Regions from separate parts of the Paraburkholderia sp. D15 genome, predicted to be linked through region 2. Evidence: riboswitches for the same ligand, from Rfam matches in the RefSeq annotation. Region 2 holds a riboswitch; the other holds the start of a gene.
What was found. Region 2 has a riboswitch for glycine ahead of gcvT (glycine cleavage system aminomethyltransferase GcvT). Riboswitches for the same ligand answer to the same signal wherever they lie in the genome.
Positions count from the first base shown of each region.

Region 1: linked by a shared signal. The riboswitch ahead of LFL96_RS34110 (D-amino acid dehydrogenase) and the one ahead of gcvT (glycine cleavage system aminomethyltransferase GcvT) in region 2 are both predicted to bind glycine.

Region 1 covers NZ_CP110396.1:3,229,731-3,237,560, forward strand. The annotation lists gene LFL96_RS34095 (phosphoketolase family protein) at 1-1,323, shown strand, start outside; gene LFL96_RS34100 (acetate/propionate family kinase) at 1,337-2,551, shown strand; gene LFL96_RS34105 (BON domain-containing protein) at 2,554-2,820, opposite strand; gene LFL96_RS34110 (D-amino acid dehydrogenase) at 3,026-4,237, opposite strand; glycine riboswitch at 4,296-4,433, opposite strand; glycine riboswitch at 4,442-4,534, opposite strand; gene LFL96_RS34115 (LysE family translocator) at 4,664-5,296, shown strand; gene LFL96_RS34120 (GNAT family N-acetyltransferase) at 5,339-5,866, opposite strand; gene LFL96_RS34125 (XRE family transcriptional regulator) at 5,873-6,451, opposite strand; gene LFL96_RS34130 (YceH family protein) at 6,649-7,359, shown strand; gene LFL96_RS34135 (MipA/OmpV family protein) at 7,409-7,830, opposite strand, start outside.
Region 2 covers NZ_CP110395.1:4,355,846-4,363,675, forward strand. The annotation lists gene LFL96_RS19110 (UvrD-helicase domain-containing protein) at 1-1,238, opposite strand, end outside; gene LFL96_RS19115 (oxidoreductase) at 1,677-2,726, shown strand; gene LFL96_RS19120 (hypothetical protein) at 2,946-3,299, shown strand; glycine riboswitch at 3,479-3,580, shown strand; glycine riboswitch at 3,602-3,759, shown strand; gene gcvT (glycine cleavage system aminomethyltransferase GcvT) at 3,840-4,958, shown strand; gene gcvH (glycine cleavage system protein GcvH) at 5,022-5,402, shown strand; gene gcvP (aminomethyl-transferring glycine dehydrogenase) at 5,474-7,830, shown strand, end outside.

The DNA of each region.
Region 1 (7,830 bases), on a different replicon from region 2:
GCGCCCGAAGGCGCGCGCCGCATCAGCGCGAATCCGCACGCGAACGGCGGCCTGCTGTGCAAGACGCTGGAAATGCCGCCGTTCCGCGACTACGCGGTGGCGGTGAAGAAACCCGCCGCATCGTACTCGTCGCCGACCGAAGCGCTCGGCGTGTTCCTGCGCGACGTGATGCGCAACAACATGAGCAACTTCCGCGTGTTCGGTCCCGACGAAACCGCGAGCAACAAACTGACCGCGATCTACGATGCGTCCGAAAAAACCTGGCTCGCGCAAACGGAACCGGGCGATGCCGATGGCGGTGAGCTCGCGCCCGACGGCCGCGTGATGGAGATGCTGAGCGAGCACACGCTCGAAGGCTGGTTCGAAGGCTATGTGCTCACCGGCCGCCACGGTCTCTTCCCGACCTACGAAGCGTTCGTCCACGTGATCGATTCGATGTTCAACCAGCACGCGAAATGGCTGGAAAAAGCGAAGCGCGATCTCGGCTGGCGGCAGCCGGTGCCGTCGATCAATCTGCTGATCACGTCGCTGGTCTGGCGTCAGGACCACAACGGTTTCACGCATCAGGACCCGGGTTTTCTCGACGTGGTCACGAACAAGAGCCCGGACGTGGTGCGCATCTATTTGCCGCCGGACGCGAACTGTCTGCTGAGCGTCGCGGACCACTGCCTGCGTTCCCGCGACTACGTGAACGTGATCGTCGCGGACAAGCAGCCGCATCTGCAATATCTCGACATGGAGGCGGCGGTCATCCACTGCACGAAGGGCATCGGCATCTGGGACTGGGCGTCGACCGATCAGGGCGTCGAACCCGATGTGGTGATGGCCTGCGCCGGCGACATCGCGACGATGGAAGCGCTCGCCGCCGTGCAGTTGCTGAAGGAGCGTTTCGCCGATCTGAAGATCCGCTTCGTCAATGTGGTCGATCTATTCCGTCTGATGCCGGAACACGCGCATCCGCACGGCCTGTCGAGTCGCGATTTCGATTCGCTGTTCACCACCAGCAAGCCGGTGATTTTCAATTTCCATTCGTACGCGTCGCTGGTGCACAAGCTGACCTATAACCGCACCAATCACGAGAATCTGCACGTGCACGGCTATCACGAGAAGGGCAACATCAACACGCCGCTCGAACTGGCCATCATCAACCAGGTGGACCGCTTCTCGCTGGCCATCGACGTGATCGACCGCGTGCCGAAACTGCGTGGGGTCGGCGATCATGCGAAGGAATGGCTGCGTGGTCAGATCATCGAGCATCTGGCTTATGCGCATGCCGAAGGGATCGACAAGGAAGAAATCCGCAACTGGACGTGGAAAGGCTGAGCGAGGCGTGGCCATGCAGATTCGGGAATCCACCGCGAGCGGTGACGGTGATGGTGACGGTGACGACGATGTCGAAGGCGGCGTGCCGACCATACTCGTGCTCAATAGCGGCTCGTCGTCGCTGAAATTCGGTTTGTTCACGCATGCGGGCGGCGACGAAGCGTTGCTGCTCGAAGGCAGCGCGGAAGGGATCGGCCGTCACGACGGCAGTTTGCGGATCAAGTCGCCTGACGGCCGCGTGCTGGTGCAGCAGGACCAGCTGCTCGAAACGCAGACCGAGGCGTTGCAGAAACTCGCCGGCGTGCTCGCGCATCAGAAGTACGGCCGGCCGTCGGCGGTCGGGCATCGCGTGGTGCATGGCGGCCCGCATCTGCGCAAGCATCAGCGTTTGACGCCCGCCGTGCGGCAACGTCTGCAGGATGCGGTGCATTTCGCGCCGCTGCATATTCCACCGGCGCTGGCGTTGATCGACGAGGCGGCGAAGATTTTCGGCGATGCGCAACATTTCGCGTGTTTCGATACGGCGTTCCATGCAACGATGCCGCCGCTCGCGGCGCAGTTGCCGTTACCGCGCCGCTACGTGAAGTCGGGCGTCATACGCTATGGCTTTCATGGGCTGTCGTACGAATCGCTGGTCACGCAACTCGGCGCCGCGTTGCCGCCGCGCGCGGTGTTCGCGCATCTCGGCAACGGCTCCAGCGTGTGCGCGTTGCGCGACGGCCAATCGGTCGATACGTCGATGGGTTTGACGCCGACCGGTGGCGTGCCGATGGGCACGCGCAGCGGCGATCTCGATCCGGGCGTGCTGCTGTATCTGATGCGCGTCGAAAAACTCGATGCCGCCGCGCTGGAGACGCTGCTGAATCGCCACAGCGGCCTCGCCGGTTATAGCGATGGCGAAAGCGACATGCAGGCGCTCGAACGGCGTGCCGCGGCCGGCGACGCGAACGCGTCGCTCGCACTCGATGCGTTTGCGACAGCGGTGCGTAAAACCATCGGCGGATACGCGGCGCTGCTTGGCGGGATCGACCTGCTGGTGTTCACCGGCGGGATCGGCGAACACAGCGCGGAAATCCGTCGCCGCGTGTGCGACGGTCTCGCGTTCATGGGGTTGGTGGAAAGCGATCCGGCGGGCAAGGTGAGGGCGATTCACACCGAGGAGGAAAAGCAGATCGCGAGGCATTGCCGTACGCTGCTGGCCGCGCAAGGGCCGACCGGTACGCGTTGACGCTAGCGGTGCTTGACCGTCGTGCAATCGGTCACGCCGCTCACGCCGAACAGCCGCGTGACGTCTTCGAGTGCCGCGGCTTTCTGCTGATCGCGCTGCAGTTCGCCGTGCAGCGTGATGCGGCCGTTGACGACCTTCACCGTGATGACGTGTTCGGGGATGGCGCTGTCCCACGCGAGACGGCGGGTCGCTTCGGCGGCGATCTTTGCGTCGTTTAGACGCACGGTGGACATGTCTCCGGTGAACCCGGTGGTGCGTGCACTGGGCATGGTTCCTCCATGGAGCAAATGCAGTAACGAAGCAGCGCAACGTCAGCGCGCATTCGACAACACTAGCAGATGCCCACGGTTTTGCATGGTTACCGCAATGTAATGCAATGCGGTGCAGCGCGCGGTGCGGTGTGCTGCGCCAGACCAGACCACAACACACCACACCACACCACACCGCTGCAAACACCGCCCCAACCCCACGCGACTATCGAATCGCTCCCGCCACCGCCTGCGCCGTGGCGGCCGACAGCGTCCACCCCAGATGCCCGTGCCCGGTGTTATAGAACACCCCGCGCCGTTTGCCGTGTCCGACCTTGGGCAGCATGCTGGGCAACATCGGCCGCAGGCCTGCCCACGGAATCACGCGCGCGGTCGACACCTCGGGAAAATAGCGCCGTGTCCAGTCCACCAGCGGCGCGATGCGATCCGAGCGGATGTCGCGATTGAACCCGTTGATCTCCGCCGTGCCCGCCACGCGGAAACGATCCGCGCCGAGCCGGCTCGTCACGATCTTCGCGCTGTCGTCGAGCAGGCTCACCCACGGCGCGCGTGCGCGGCTCGTCTCGTCGTCGAGACAGACGGTGATCGAATAGCCCTTCACCGGATAAACGTTGACGTGATCGCCCAGCATCGCGGCGAAATCGCGGCTCTTCACGCCCGCGCACACGACGATCCGTTCGAACGCGAAACGCTGCGATTCGCCCGCCAGGTTGACCGCCAGCGAAAATGTGCCTTCGGCCGGCTGCTCGATCGCGGTGATCTCGGCATCGTAGTGAAACTCGACGCCGTGGCGTACGCACGCGTCAGCGAGGCCACGGGTGAACTTGTGGATGTCGCCGGTCGAGTCCGACGGCGTAAAGAAGCCGCCGAAGAAATCGCCCTGAAGGGTCGGCTCGATTCGCTGCAGTTCGCTCGCGCTCACGGCCTCACGGTCGAGGCCGCCTTCGCGCAGCAACGCATTCACGCGGTTGGCCGCGTCGAATTCCTTCCGCGTCTTATAGATGTGCAGAATGCCGCGCCGCTCCAGATCGAAGTCGATGCCCTCGCTCTCCGCGATCGAAAACAGATGCTCGCGCGCGGCGATCGCGAGCCGTACGGTCTCGATCGTGTTCGCGCGATAGTGCGGAATCTGCCGCAGGAATTCGCCCATCCACGAGTACTTGTGCCACGTGGGCAACGGATTGAGCAGCAGCGGGGCGTCGCGCGTGAGCATCCAGCGCAGGCCCTTCAGCACGGTGGCGGCACTGTTCCACACTTCGGCGTTGCTGGCCGACAACTGGCCGCCGTTGGCGAACGAAGTCTCCATTGCCGCATAGCGATGACGTTCGAAGACGGTGACCTGGTGGCCGCGTTGCGCGAGGGCGTGCGCGGTCGTGACGCCGGTAATGCCGGCGCCGATGATGGCGATTCGTGACATGACATGGTCCAGATGAGTTGAGCACCGCCGGTCACGATTTCATGTCGAAACCGGCGCCGATGCCCCATCTGTCCATGGACCTGAGAGTTTCTTCCCGCGACGCGCCGGCTTACTTTATGAAAGAAAAGCCAAGCCGGAGTGGGGATCTCCTTCGGTGGGCGCCGTGAGCACGGCACCGCTCTCCAGATGTTCCTGCTGCACTACCACGACCGCGCGGTCCTTTTGCCTGAGAGTTTCCGGGGCGGTTGCTCCGTCGGCGTCGTCACGAACTGCGACGATCTCTCCCGCGCTGCATTGCAGAACGGCTCGACGATACCGGGCAAAAAAAATTGCCGCAAGTGTTTTGTTGGCGGCTGGATTTGAGGCGATCCGCTATAGTCGGCGGCACGGCCTCGTCAATCGTCAATCGTCAAACAGGAGAACGTCGTGCCCGCCTTCACTACGCTGCTCGCTTTCGCACTCGTTTCGCTCGGCATGGTCCTCACGCCGGGGCCGAACATGATCTACCTGATCTCGCGATCGCTCTGTCAGGGCAAGCGCGCTGGACTCGTGTCGCTCGGCGGCGTGGCGCTGGGCTACGTGTTCTATATGTTCTGCGCGGCGTTCGGCATCACCGCGCTGCTGCTGACGGTGCCGTTCGCGTACGACGCGCTGCGTTTCTGCGGTGCGCTCTATCTGCTGTATCTCGCGTGGCAGGCGGTCAAACCCGGCGGCCGTTCGCCGTTCCAGGTGCGCGATCTGCCGCACGACAGCCGTCGCAAACTATTCACCATGGGCCTCGTCACCAACCTCGCGAATCCGAAGATCGCGGTGATGTATCTGTCGCTGCTGCCGCAATTCATTTCACCGGGACATGGCAGCGTGCTGTCGCAATCGCTGGCGCTGGGCTGCGTGCAGATCGTGATCAGCGTGACGGTCAACGCGATGATCGCCAGCATGGCCGGGTCGATCGCCGGATTTCTCGCTAAGCGTCCGGTGTGGCTGATGGTGCAGCGCTGGTTGATGGGCACGGTGCTGGCGGGATTGGCGGTGCGGATCGCGCTCGATTCGCGGCGTTGAGCTTTTTCGACGCGCGTCGATACGGCGCGCCGTCGCAGGCCGTCACAGCGCCTTGTACATGAACGTGCAGGTCTCCAGCCGCGCGTCGTGCGTGGCGCGCGCGTAGCCGGGAATCACGCCGGCCACCTGATAGCCGAGCGCGCGATACAGCGGCTCGGCGTGATCGCCGGTGCGGGTATCGAGCGTGAGCAGGCTGCGTTGCAGGCGCGCGGCATGCCCTTCCAGCGCCGTCATCAGCGACCGCGCGATACCCCGGCGACGCCACGCCGGATGCACCAGCAGCTTGCGCACGTCGGCGCGGTGACGCTGGTTCGGCATCGTGTCGTGCGCCAGTTGCACGGTACCGACAATCGCGTCGCCGTCGCGCGCCACCAGCAGAATCAGCGCCTCGTCGCGCAACGCGGGCAGTACCTTGTCGCGCCAGAACGCCTCGCTGTCGTCCACGTCGTGCGGCATGACGAAGCCGACGCTTGCGCCGTCATGCACGCAGGCATGCAGCAACGCGCCGAATTGCGGCAGATGGCGTTCGAGATCGTCCGCGGAAAACGCGCTGAAGGTGAGGGTGCTCATGATCGCTCACACGATGAAGAGAAAGTAACGGGCCCCGCTGTCCGCGGGTGTGACGAAGGCGCTCGGGCCGAACAGCCGGTAGCGCAGACAGTCGCCGGGCTGCAACGCGTGGCGCTGACCGTCGACGGTAATGCGCAGTTGCCCTTCAAGCAGGATCAGATGATGTTCGAGACCGGGGCGGGGCGACGCGTCGTAGGTGATCAGCGCGCCGGGTTCAAGTTCGCATTCGAGCGCCTCGCCGCTCAGCGCCTGCGCGGGCGGCGATACCGAACGGCGGCGGAAGCCGGCCTCGACGTCGGTCCACAGCGACTGCGCGCTGCGCGGCACGAGCGGCACGAAATCTTCCTCGACCATCTGCATGAGACGCGACATCGGCAGGCCGTAGGCGACGCAGAGCTTGCCGAGCACGCTCGCGGTCGGACTGACGGCGGCGTTTTCGAGGCGCGACAACGTCGCGCGGCTGACGCCGCTTAAGGCCGCAAGGTCGTCGAGCGACCAGTTGCGCTCGGCGCGCAGCGCGCGTAGACGCTCCGCGATGCGGCGGTCGAAGGCGGAGTCATCGGTGTCGGCTGGTGTGTTTTCCATATTCGAGAAAATATTCCGAATATGGAAACAAGTCAATCAATCGAAACTCGCCGCGCCCGTGATCCCGGACTTTCCTGCGCCGCCGTGGCTGCGCCCGTTTATCATATGGGCCTCCAAATCGAACGCACCGCCAGCGCTGTCCGGCGGCAGCGCGCATCACATCCACGAGGCCCGGCGATCGCAGCCGCAAGACATTCATGAATACGACTCCCGACGCTCCTTCCCGTCCCTCCATCCGCGCGTTGACCTCGCTCGAAGGCCGCGTGCTCGGCGTGCTCGTCGAAAAGCAGCACACGGTGCCGGACAGTTATCCGCTGTCGCTGAATGCGCTGACGCTCGGTTGCAATCAGAAGACCGGCCGCTCGCCGGTGATCAACGCGACCGAAGCCGAGGTGCTGACCGCCGTCGACGGTCTGAAGCGGTTGAGCCTCGTGCTGGAAGGCAGCAGCAGCCGGGTGCCGCGCTTCGAGCACAACCTGAACCGCGTGCTGGGTCTGCCGAGCCAGTCGGGCGCGCTATTGACCACCTTGCTGCTGCGCGGCCCGCAGACCGCGGCCGAACTGCGGCTGAACAGCGCGCGTCTGCATGGCTTCGCGGATATCTCGTCGGTGGAGGCGTTTCTCGACGAACTCGCGGCGAACGAACCGCCGCGCGTCGTCAGGCTGCCGCGTACGCCGGGCGAGCGCGAGCATCGCTGGATGCATCTGCTGTGCGGCGAAGTGAACGTGAGCGAGCTGGCGCAATCGGCCGGCGGCAGCGATGACGAATCCGTGCCGCTGTCCGCTTTCGAGGCGCTGAAGGCCGAACAGAAACGTCTCGCCGACGAAGTGAACCGGCTTCAGACGGTGGTGCGGCGCATGGCGGCGGAGTTGGGGATCGCCGTCGACGATCTCGGCGACGGCGCGTGAGCGGAAGAGGCTGAGCGAAAGACGCTGAGCTAAAAAACCTCGGCAGCGCCTAGAACTTGTAATTCACCGAAGCAAGCGTATTCAGCTCGAAGCGCTTCTCGGTGATCGGGCTATGCCCGGCGCTGTGCTTCAGGCGTCCGAAGGTCGCGGCGATCGACCCATCCCAGTGGCGCGAGAAATCGTAGGTCACCATCGCATTCATATGGACGTCGCGAATGCCGGCGCTCGCGTTATAGACCGGCAGGCCCGAGGCCGCGCTCTGCTGCGGATCGACGCCGAAAAACGTCCGCATGTACGTGCCGTTGGCCCACGTGAAGCCCGGGCCGACCGAAAACAGCCAGCCGCCGACCGGCGCCGACGCCACGAGATCCGTGCTGATCGTCGTGCCCTGATGATGCCCGGCGATGTCCTGATACAGCGCGACCGATCCGGTAAACGCCCACACCGTGTAGTCGGCGAACAGCTTCAGCT
Region 2 (7,830 bases):
AACGCGGGATCGTCGTTGGCGTTGGCGATCAGCCGCAGATACGCGCAGATGTCCTTGATCTCGGCCTTGTCGAAGAACGACTGGCCGCCCGACAGCACGTACGGAATCCGCTCGCGACGCAGTACCTGTTCGAAGATGCGCGCCTGGAAATTGCCGCGATACAGGATCGCGTAGTCGCGGAAATTCGCGCGACGCTCGAACTTGTGCGCGGACAGCCGGAACACCACGGACTCGGCTTCGTGTTCCTCGTCATTGCAGGGCGTCACGGTGATCGTGTCGCCCATGCCGTGCTCGGACCACAGCTTCTTCTCGAACAGCTTCGGGTTGTTCGCGATCACATTGTTCGCGGCGGTCAGAATGCGCACCGTCGAACGGTAATTCTGTTCGAGCTTGATCAGATGCAGCTTCGGAAAATCCTTGCTGAGCTGGCCGAGGTTTTCGAGTGTGGCGCCGCGCCAGCCGTAGATCGCCTGGTCGTCGTCGCCGACGGCGGTGAACGCCGCGCGCTTGCCGGCCAGCAGCTTCACCAGTTCGTACTGGCACGCGTTGGTGTCCTGATACTCGTCGATCAGCAGATAGCGCAGCTTGTTCTGCCAGCGGTCGCGCACCTGCTCGTTCTTCTCGAAGAGTTCGGCGGGCAGCCGGATCAGATCGTCGAAATCGACCGCCTGATAAGCGTGCAGCGTCGCCACGTAATTACGGTAGACGATCGCGGCCTGGTGTTCGTCTTCGTTCGCCGCAATCGCAATCGCCTGTTCCGGCATGATCATGCCGTTCTTCCACAGCGAGATGATCGACTGGATCTTGCGGATGAAACCCTTGTCCGTCGAACCGACCTGCTCCTGGATCATGCCGAAGCAGTCGTCCGAATCCATGATCGAGAACTGCGGCTTCAGCCCGACGTGTTCGGCTTCCTGCCGCAAAATCTGCACGCCGAGCGAGTGGAAGGTACAGACCGTCAACTGGTTGACGGGCACCTTGCGGCCTTCCTTGCCGGGCGTGGTGAGGGTCTTGCCCTCGAGCAGCTTGCCGACGCGCTCGCGCATTTCCAGCGCGGCCTTGTTCGTGAACGTGACGGCGGCGATGTGGCGCGGCTCGAAGCCCTTGGCCTCGATCAGGTGCGCGATCTTTTGCGTGATCACGCGCGTCTTGCCGCTGCCGGCGCCGGCGAGCACGAGACACGGACCGTCGAGATAACGGACCGCTTCACTTTGAGCGGGGTTCAGGCCTGCGGACATCGTGTGTGGATGGGTAAAACGGTTGAAAGCGGCGCCTGAAGACGGCGGTATGAAAACGGCGGCCGGTGGTTTCCGGTTGGCACGACCGGTTGCGCCGGCGGCTTTTACCTGCGCGCGGAGCGGACATCGAACCCGGCGGCCGGCGCCGGCCGGTGCTCGATGCTTTGGCAGCGCGACAGCGCGACAGCGCGACAGCAAGCGGCTGGGGCGATGCCCCGCGAGCACGGCGGCGGCGGCACGAACACACGCGTCGCGAAGCGCTTTCGGCCTGCGGCCATTCGCGCGAGGAGCGATGTTAACACGGATGCAAACCCGTCCGCCCACGCCTTCGAGCGTCGGGTCCGGCGACGGACCGCCGCCCGAACATGCCACAATTGCAGCGTTGCGCGCCGACGCCGCGGTGGCCAGGCGGCGCGCCGTTTTTGCAGGAAGACACGCATGTCCGCATCGCTGAAGATAGGTTTGATGGGTTACGGTTTCGCCGGCGCCACCTTTCACGCGCCGGTGATCGATCACTGCGGGCGCGCGAACGTCGCGGCCATCGCGACGGGGCGCCCCGACCAGGCGCTCGCCGACTATCCGCACGCGAAAGTGGTCGCCGATCTCGACGCGCTGCTCGCGCTCGACGAAATCGACTGCGTCGTGATCGCCACGCCGAACGACACGCACTTCGACCTTGCGCGCCGCACGCTGGAAGCGGGCAAGCATGTGGTGGTCGACAAACCGGTCACGCTCACCGCGGCCGACGCGCACACGCTCGCCAACATCGCGCTGGCGCGCGGCAAGCTGTTCGTGCCTTTCCACAACCGCCGCTGGGACGGCGACTTCCTCACCGTGCGCGATCTGCTCGCGGGCGAAACGCTCGGACGCATCACGCAGTTCGAATCGCATTTCGACCGCTTCCGGCCGGAAGTGCGCCAACGCTGGCGCGAAGAGGCATCGCGCGGCGGCGGCTTGCTGTTCGACCTCGGACCGCATCTGATCGACCAGGCGCTCGCGCTGTTCGGCGCGCCGCAAACCGTCTCGGCGACGGTGCGCGCGCATCGCGACGAAGCCGGCGCACCGGACTACGTGCACATCCAGCTCGGCTACGGCACCTTCGAAGTGGTGCTGCACGCGAGCGCGTTGACGGCGCTGCTCGCGCCGCGCTTCGCGATTCACGGCACGCGCGGCAGCTATGTGAAGTACGGGCTCGATACCCAGGAAGATCAGTTGAAGGCCGGTCTGCGCCCCGGCGACGAAGGCTTCGGCGCCGGCAACACGGATGGAACGCTACGCGTGCTGGAGAACGGCGCGGAAGTCGACCAGGCATTACCGACGCGTAATGGAGATTACGTCGGCTTCTATGTCGCGCTGGCCGATGCGATCCAGAACGGCGTGAAATTCCCGGTCAGCGCGCAGGATGCGGTCGACGTCATGACGGTTATCGAACTCGCGGCTCGCAGTTCTGAAGAAGGTCTTCGTTTGCCGTTCGAACGCATTCGGTAAAAGGGTTTGGCGGTTTGTCCACTCATGACAGGCAAATCGTCCGCGACGGTCTGTGTACCAAAAACGGACCATGCGCAAGTCCCCGCCTCGACCGTCACTGACAAGCCCGAAAGGAACATAACGTTACAAATAAGCGCGTCGCGCGGGTCAGCGCGAACGCGCGGTCATCCGTTGCTACCCCGGTAGCACCAGAAAACGACAACGACTTCCGGAGAGTCCATGCCCCGTATCATTCGCGCAGTTGCAGCATGCGCTTTGCTCAGTTCGCTCGCCGCCTGCGTGGTGGCGCCTCAACAACCGGCGCCGGCCCCGCGCCCGAACCCGCAGCAGATCGCGTATGAGCGTCTGCATCAGGTCGACGGCCGCATCGACAATCTGAGCCGCCGCATCGACGCTCACGTCAATCAAGGCTACTACCCGCCCCCGCAAGGCGGCGCGCTGCATCATCGTCTCGACGTGATCCGTCAGGAAGCGCACGACATGGCTGCGCAACACGGCGGCGGTCTGTCCGGCGACGAACAGCGCGTGCTGAACCAGGAGCTGGACAACGCGGCTCACGCCATCGGCGAATAATCGCGCCAGGTCGGGCCGAGTCGCGTCGAATCTGCCCGGACGTCGGGCGACGCAACATCCAGAAAAGCGCGGGCATCACGTCCCGCGCTTTTTTTTCGATAGGCGCAAAGGCGCTCAGCCAGACGCCACGCGGCTCGCGCGCCTTAATTTGACAAGCTCGGGGGCGTCGCGTACATTCGCCGCACGCGTCGGGAGAGCGCGCTGGCCGCTGAAAATCGCAGGCCGCGCCGCCGAAGGGGCACACCCGCAAACTCTCAGGCAAAAGGACCGACCGCGTCGAAAAACCCGCCTTCGTGCAGCGTTTTTCGCACTCTGGAGAGCGGCAGTAGCCATCTGCATCGCATACGTCGAGCAGATCGTCGGCAAGCTGCCCACCGAAGGGGCGCGCGTACACCGTGACCAGCCACGCAAGGCTGCACGGCGGCGCAATCTCTCAGGTATCGAGGACAGAGGGGTCATGTATCGCCACGCTCGCAGGCATCCAGCCGCGAGGCGTCGCGCCGCATGGCCTTTTTTGTTTCGCGAGACGCCCGAGGCCCCATGACCGAACTCAAACACACCCCGCTCCACGCCACCCATCGCGCGCTCAACGCCCGCATGGTCGACTTCGGCGGCTGGGACATGCCCGTCAACTACGGCTCGCAGATCGAAGAACACCGCGCGGTGCGCACCGACGCCGGCATGTTCGACGTCTCGCACATGTGCGTGGTCGATTTCACCGGCGAGCGCGTGCGCGCATTCTTCGAATATGCGTTGGCCAACAACGTCGGCAAGCTGCAAACGCCGGGCCGCGCGCTCTACTCCTGTCTGCTGAACCCGAACGGCGGCGTGATCGACGATCTGATCGTCTATTACTTCGGCGAGGACCACTTCCGCGTGGTCGTCAACGCCGGCACCGCCGACAAAGACATCGCCTGGTTCGGCCAGCTCAATGCCGAAGGCAGCTTCGGCCTGACCATCACGCCGCGTCGCGATTACGCGATCGTCGCCGTGCAAGGCCCGAACGCGCGCGAGAAAGTCTGGCAAACCGTGCCGGCCGCGCGCGCCGCCACCGAGGCCCTGAAGCCGTTCAACGCCGCCCGCATCGAAGACACGCCGTTCGGCGAACTCACCGTGGCCCGCACCGGCTACACCGGTGAAGACGGTTTCGAAATCATCGTCCCGGCCGGGCATGTGGACGCGCTATGGAACGCGCTGCAGGCGCAAGGCGTGCGCCCGGCCGGTCTCGGCGCACGCGACACGCTGCGTCTCGAAGCCGGCATGAATCTGTACGGCCAGGACATGGACGACAACGTGTCGCCGCTCGACGCGGGCCTCGCCTGGACCGTCGACCTCGCCTCGCCGCGCGCCTTCGTCGGCAAGGGCCGGCTCGAAGCGGACGGCGCGCGGGCCGCGTTCGTCGGCCTGATCCTGCAGAAGGAAAACGGCAAGGCGGCAGGCGTGCTGCGTGCTCATCAAAAAGTCGTCACGCCGCAAGGCGAAGGCGAGATCACCAGCGGCACGTTTTCGCCGACCATGCAGGAATCGATCGCCTTCGCGCGCGTGCCCAAGGGCGTGCAGCCGGGCGACATCGTTCACGTGCAGATTCGCGACAAAAACGTCCCGGCAAGCGTGGTAAAACTGCCGTTCGTGCGCAACGGCAAAGTGCTCGCGGTTTAAGCCCACCGGCGCGTACGTTCTCCCCCAATCCAGTTACCACCGAATCACGCATAGGAGCATCCAATGAGCATCCCGGCCGATCTGAAATACACCGAATCGCACGAATGGGTCCGCACCGAAGCGGACGGCACGCTGACCGTCGGCATTACCGACCATGCGCAGGCAGCGCTCGGCGACATCGTCTTCCTCGAAGTCCAGACGCTGAATAAATCCGCCAACGCCGGCGACCCGGTCGCGGTGATCGAATCGGTGAAAGCCGCTTCCGATATTTACGCGCCGGTATCGGGCGAAGTCATCGAGCAGAACGGCGAAGTGATCGACGAGCCCGAGCTGGTCAACAGCGAGCCGTACGACAGCTGGCTGTTCAAGATCAAGCCGGCGGCCGGCGCCTCGCATGACCGTTTGATGGACGCCGACGCATACGCGAAATTGATCGGCTCCTGATTCATCTTTACGTTTAAATCGTCAGGTGCGGCGGCCGCGAGGCATGGCGCGCCGCACCGCCAGGAACACCCATGAAGCTCGAACACCCGGATCGTCTGATGAACCGCACTCCTCTCTCGCTCGCCGCGCTCGAAGTGCACGACGCCTTCGCCGAACGGCACATCGGCCCGGACGCGGCCGACCAGCATGCGATGCTCGACGCGCTCGGCTTCGCGTCGCGCGCCGCGCTGATCGACGCGGTCATTCCGAAGGCGATCCGCCGCACGGAAACGCTGCCGCTCGGCCCCTTCGCGCAACCGAAGAGCGAGGCCGAAGCGCTCGCCGCCTTGCGTGAGCTCGCGGACAAGAACCAGGTGTTCCGCTCGTACATCGGGCAGGGTTATTACAACGCGCATACGCCGACGGTCATCCTGCGCAACGTGCTGGAAAATCCGGCGTGGTACACCGCGTACACGCCGTACCAGCCGGAAATCTCGCAAGGCCGTCTCGAAGCGCTGCTGAACTTCCAGCAGATGGTCGTCGACCTGACGGGTCTGGCGATCTCGAACGCGTCGCTGCTCGACGAGGCGACCGCCGCCGCCGAAGCGATGACGCTGCTGCAACGCGTGGGCAAGCCGAAGTCGAACGTGTTCTTCGTCGCCGACGACGTGCTGCCGCAAACCATCGAAGTGGTGAAAACGCGCGCCACGCCGGTCGGCATCGAAGTGAAGGTCGGCCCGGCCGCGCAAGCCGCGAACGCCAACGCGTTCGGCGTGCTGCTGCAATACCCGGGCGCGAACGGCGACGTGCGCGACTACCGTGCACTCGCCGACGCGGTCCATGCCGCGGGCGGTCACGTGGTGGTCGCCGCCGATCTGCTGGCCCTGACCCTGCTCACGCCGCCGGGCGAATGGGGCGCGGACGTGGCCGTCGGCAACACGCAGCGCTTCGGCGTACCGGTCGGCTTCGGCGGTCCGCATGCTGCTTACCTCGCGGTGCGCGACGAATTCAAGCGTCAGATGCCGGGCCGTCTCGTCGGCGTGACCGTCGACGCGCAAGGCAATCCCGCCCTGCGTCTCGCGCTGCAAACGCGCGAACAACATATCCGCCGCGAGAAGGCGACCTCGAACGTGTGTACCGCGCAGGCGCTGCTCGCGATCATGGCGAGCATGTACGCGGTGTATCACGGCCCGCGCGGCCTGAAGACCATCGCGCTGCGCGTGAACCGCGTCGCCGCCCTGCTCGCCGAGGGCGCGCGGCAACTCGGCTACACGCTCGCCAACGACACCTTCTTCGACACGCTCACGTTCGACAGCGGCGCGCGCACGCAAGCGCTGCACGACGCGGCGCTGGCCAATCGCATCAATCTGCGCCGCGTGAGCGACACGCAAGTCGGCATCTCGGTCGACGAAACCACCTCGCGCCGCGATCTCGCCGACCTGCTCGCGGTGTTCGCCGAAGCCGCCGGCTCGAAGGACGTGCCGCAAATCGACGCGCTCGACGCGAAACTCGCGGACGCCGGCCTCGCCTCGGTGCCGGCCGCGCTGGAACGCACCAGCGCGTACCTCACGCACCACGTGTTCAACCGTCATCATTCGGAAACGGAAATGCTGCGCTACCTGCGTAGCCTCTCCGACAAGGACCTCGCGCTCGACCGCTCGATGATCCCGCTCGGCTCGTGCACGATGAAGCTGAACGCGACTTCGGAAATGCTGCCGGTCACGTGGCCGGAGTTCGGCCAGATCCATCCGTTCGCGCCGGACGCACAGACCGTCGGCTACCGCGAAATGATCGATCAGCTCGAACAGATGCTGGTCGCGGCCACCGGCTACGCGGCGGTGTCGCTGCAACCGAACGCGGGCTCGCAAGGCGAGTACGCCGGTCTGTTGATCATCCACGCTTATCATGCGTCGCGCGGCGAAGCGCATCGCAACGTCTGCCTGATTCCCGCTTCGGCGCACGGCACCAATCCGGCTTCGGCGCAGATGGCCGGCATGCAGGTGGTGGTGGTGGCGTGCGACGCGCAAGGCAACGTCGATATCGACGATCTGAAGAAGAAGGCCGGTCAACACGCCAACAACCTCGCGGCGATCATGATCACCTATCCGTCCACGCACGGCGTGTTCGAACAGAACGTCCGCGAAATCTGCGAGATCGTGCATGCGCACGGCGGCCAGGTCTATGTGGACGGCGCGAACATGAACGCGATGGTCGGCCTGACCGCGCCGGGCCAGTTCGGCGGCGACGTCTCGCATCTGAACCTGCACAAGACGTTCTGCATTCCGCACGGCGGCGGCGGACCGGGCGTCGGTCCGGTCGCGGTCGGCGCGCATCTCGCGCAGTTCCTGCCGAACCAGATTTCGTCGGGCTATGAACGCGCGCCGAACGGAATTGGCGCGGTGTCGGGCGCGCCGTACGGCTCCGCGTCGATCCTGCCGATCTCGTGGAT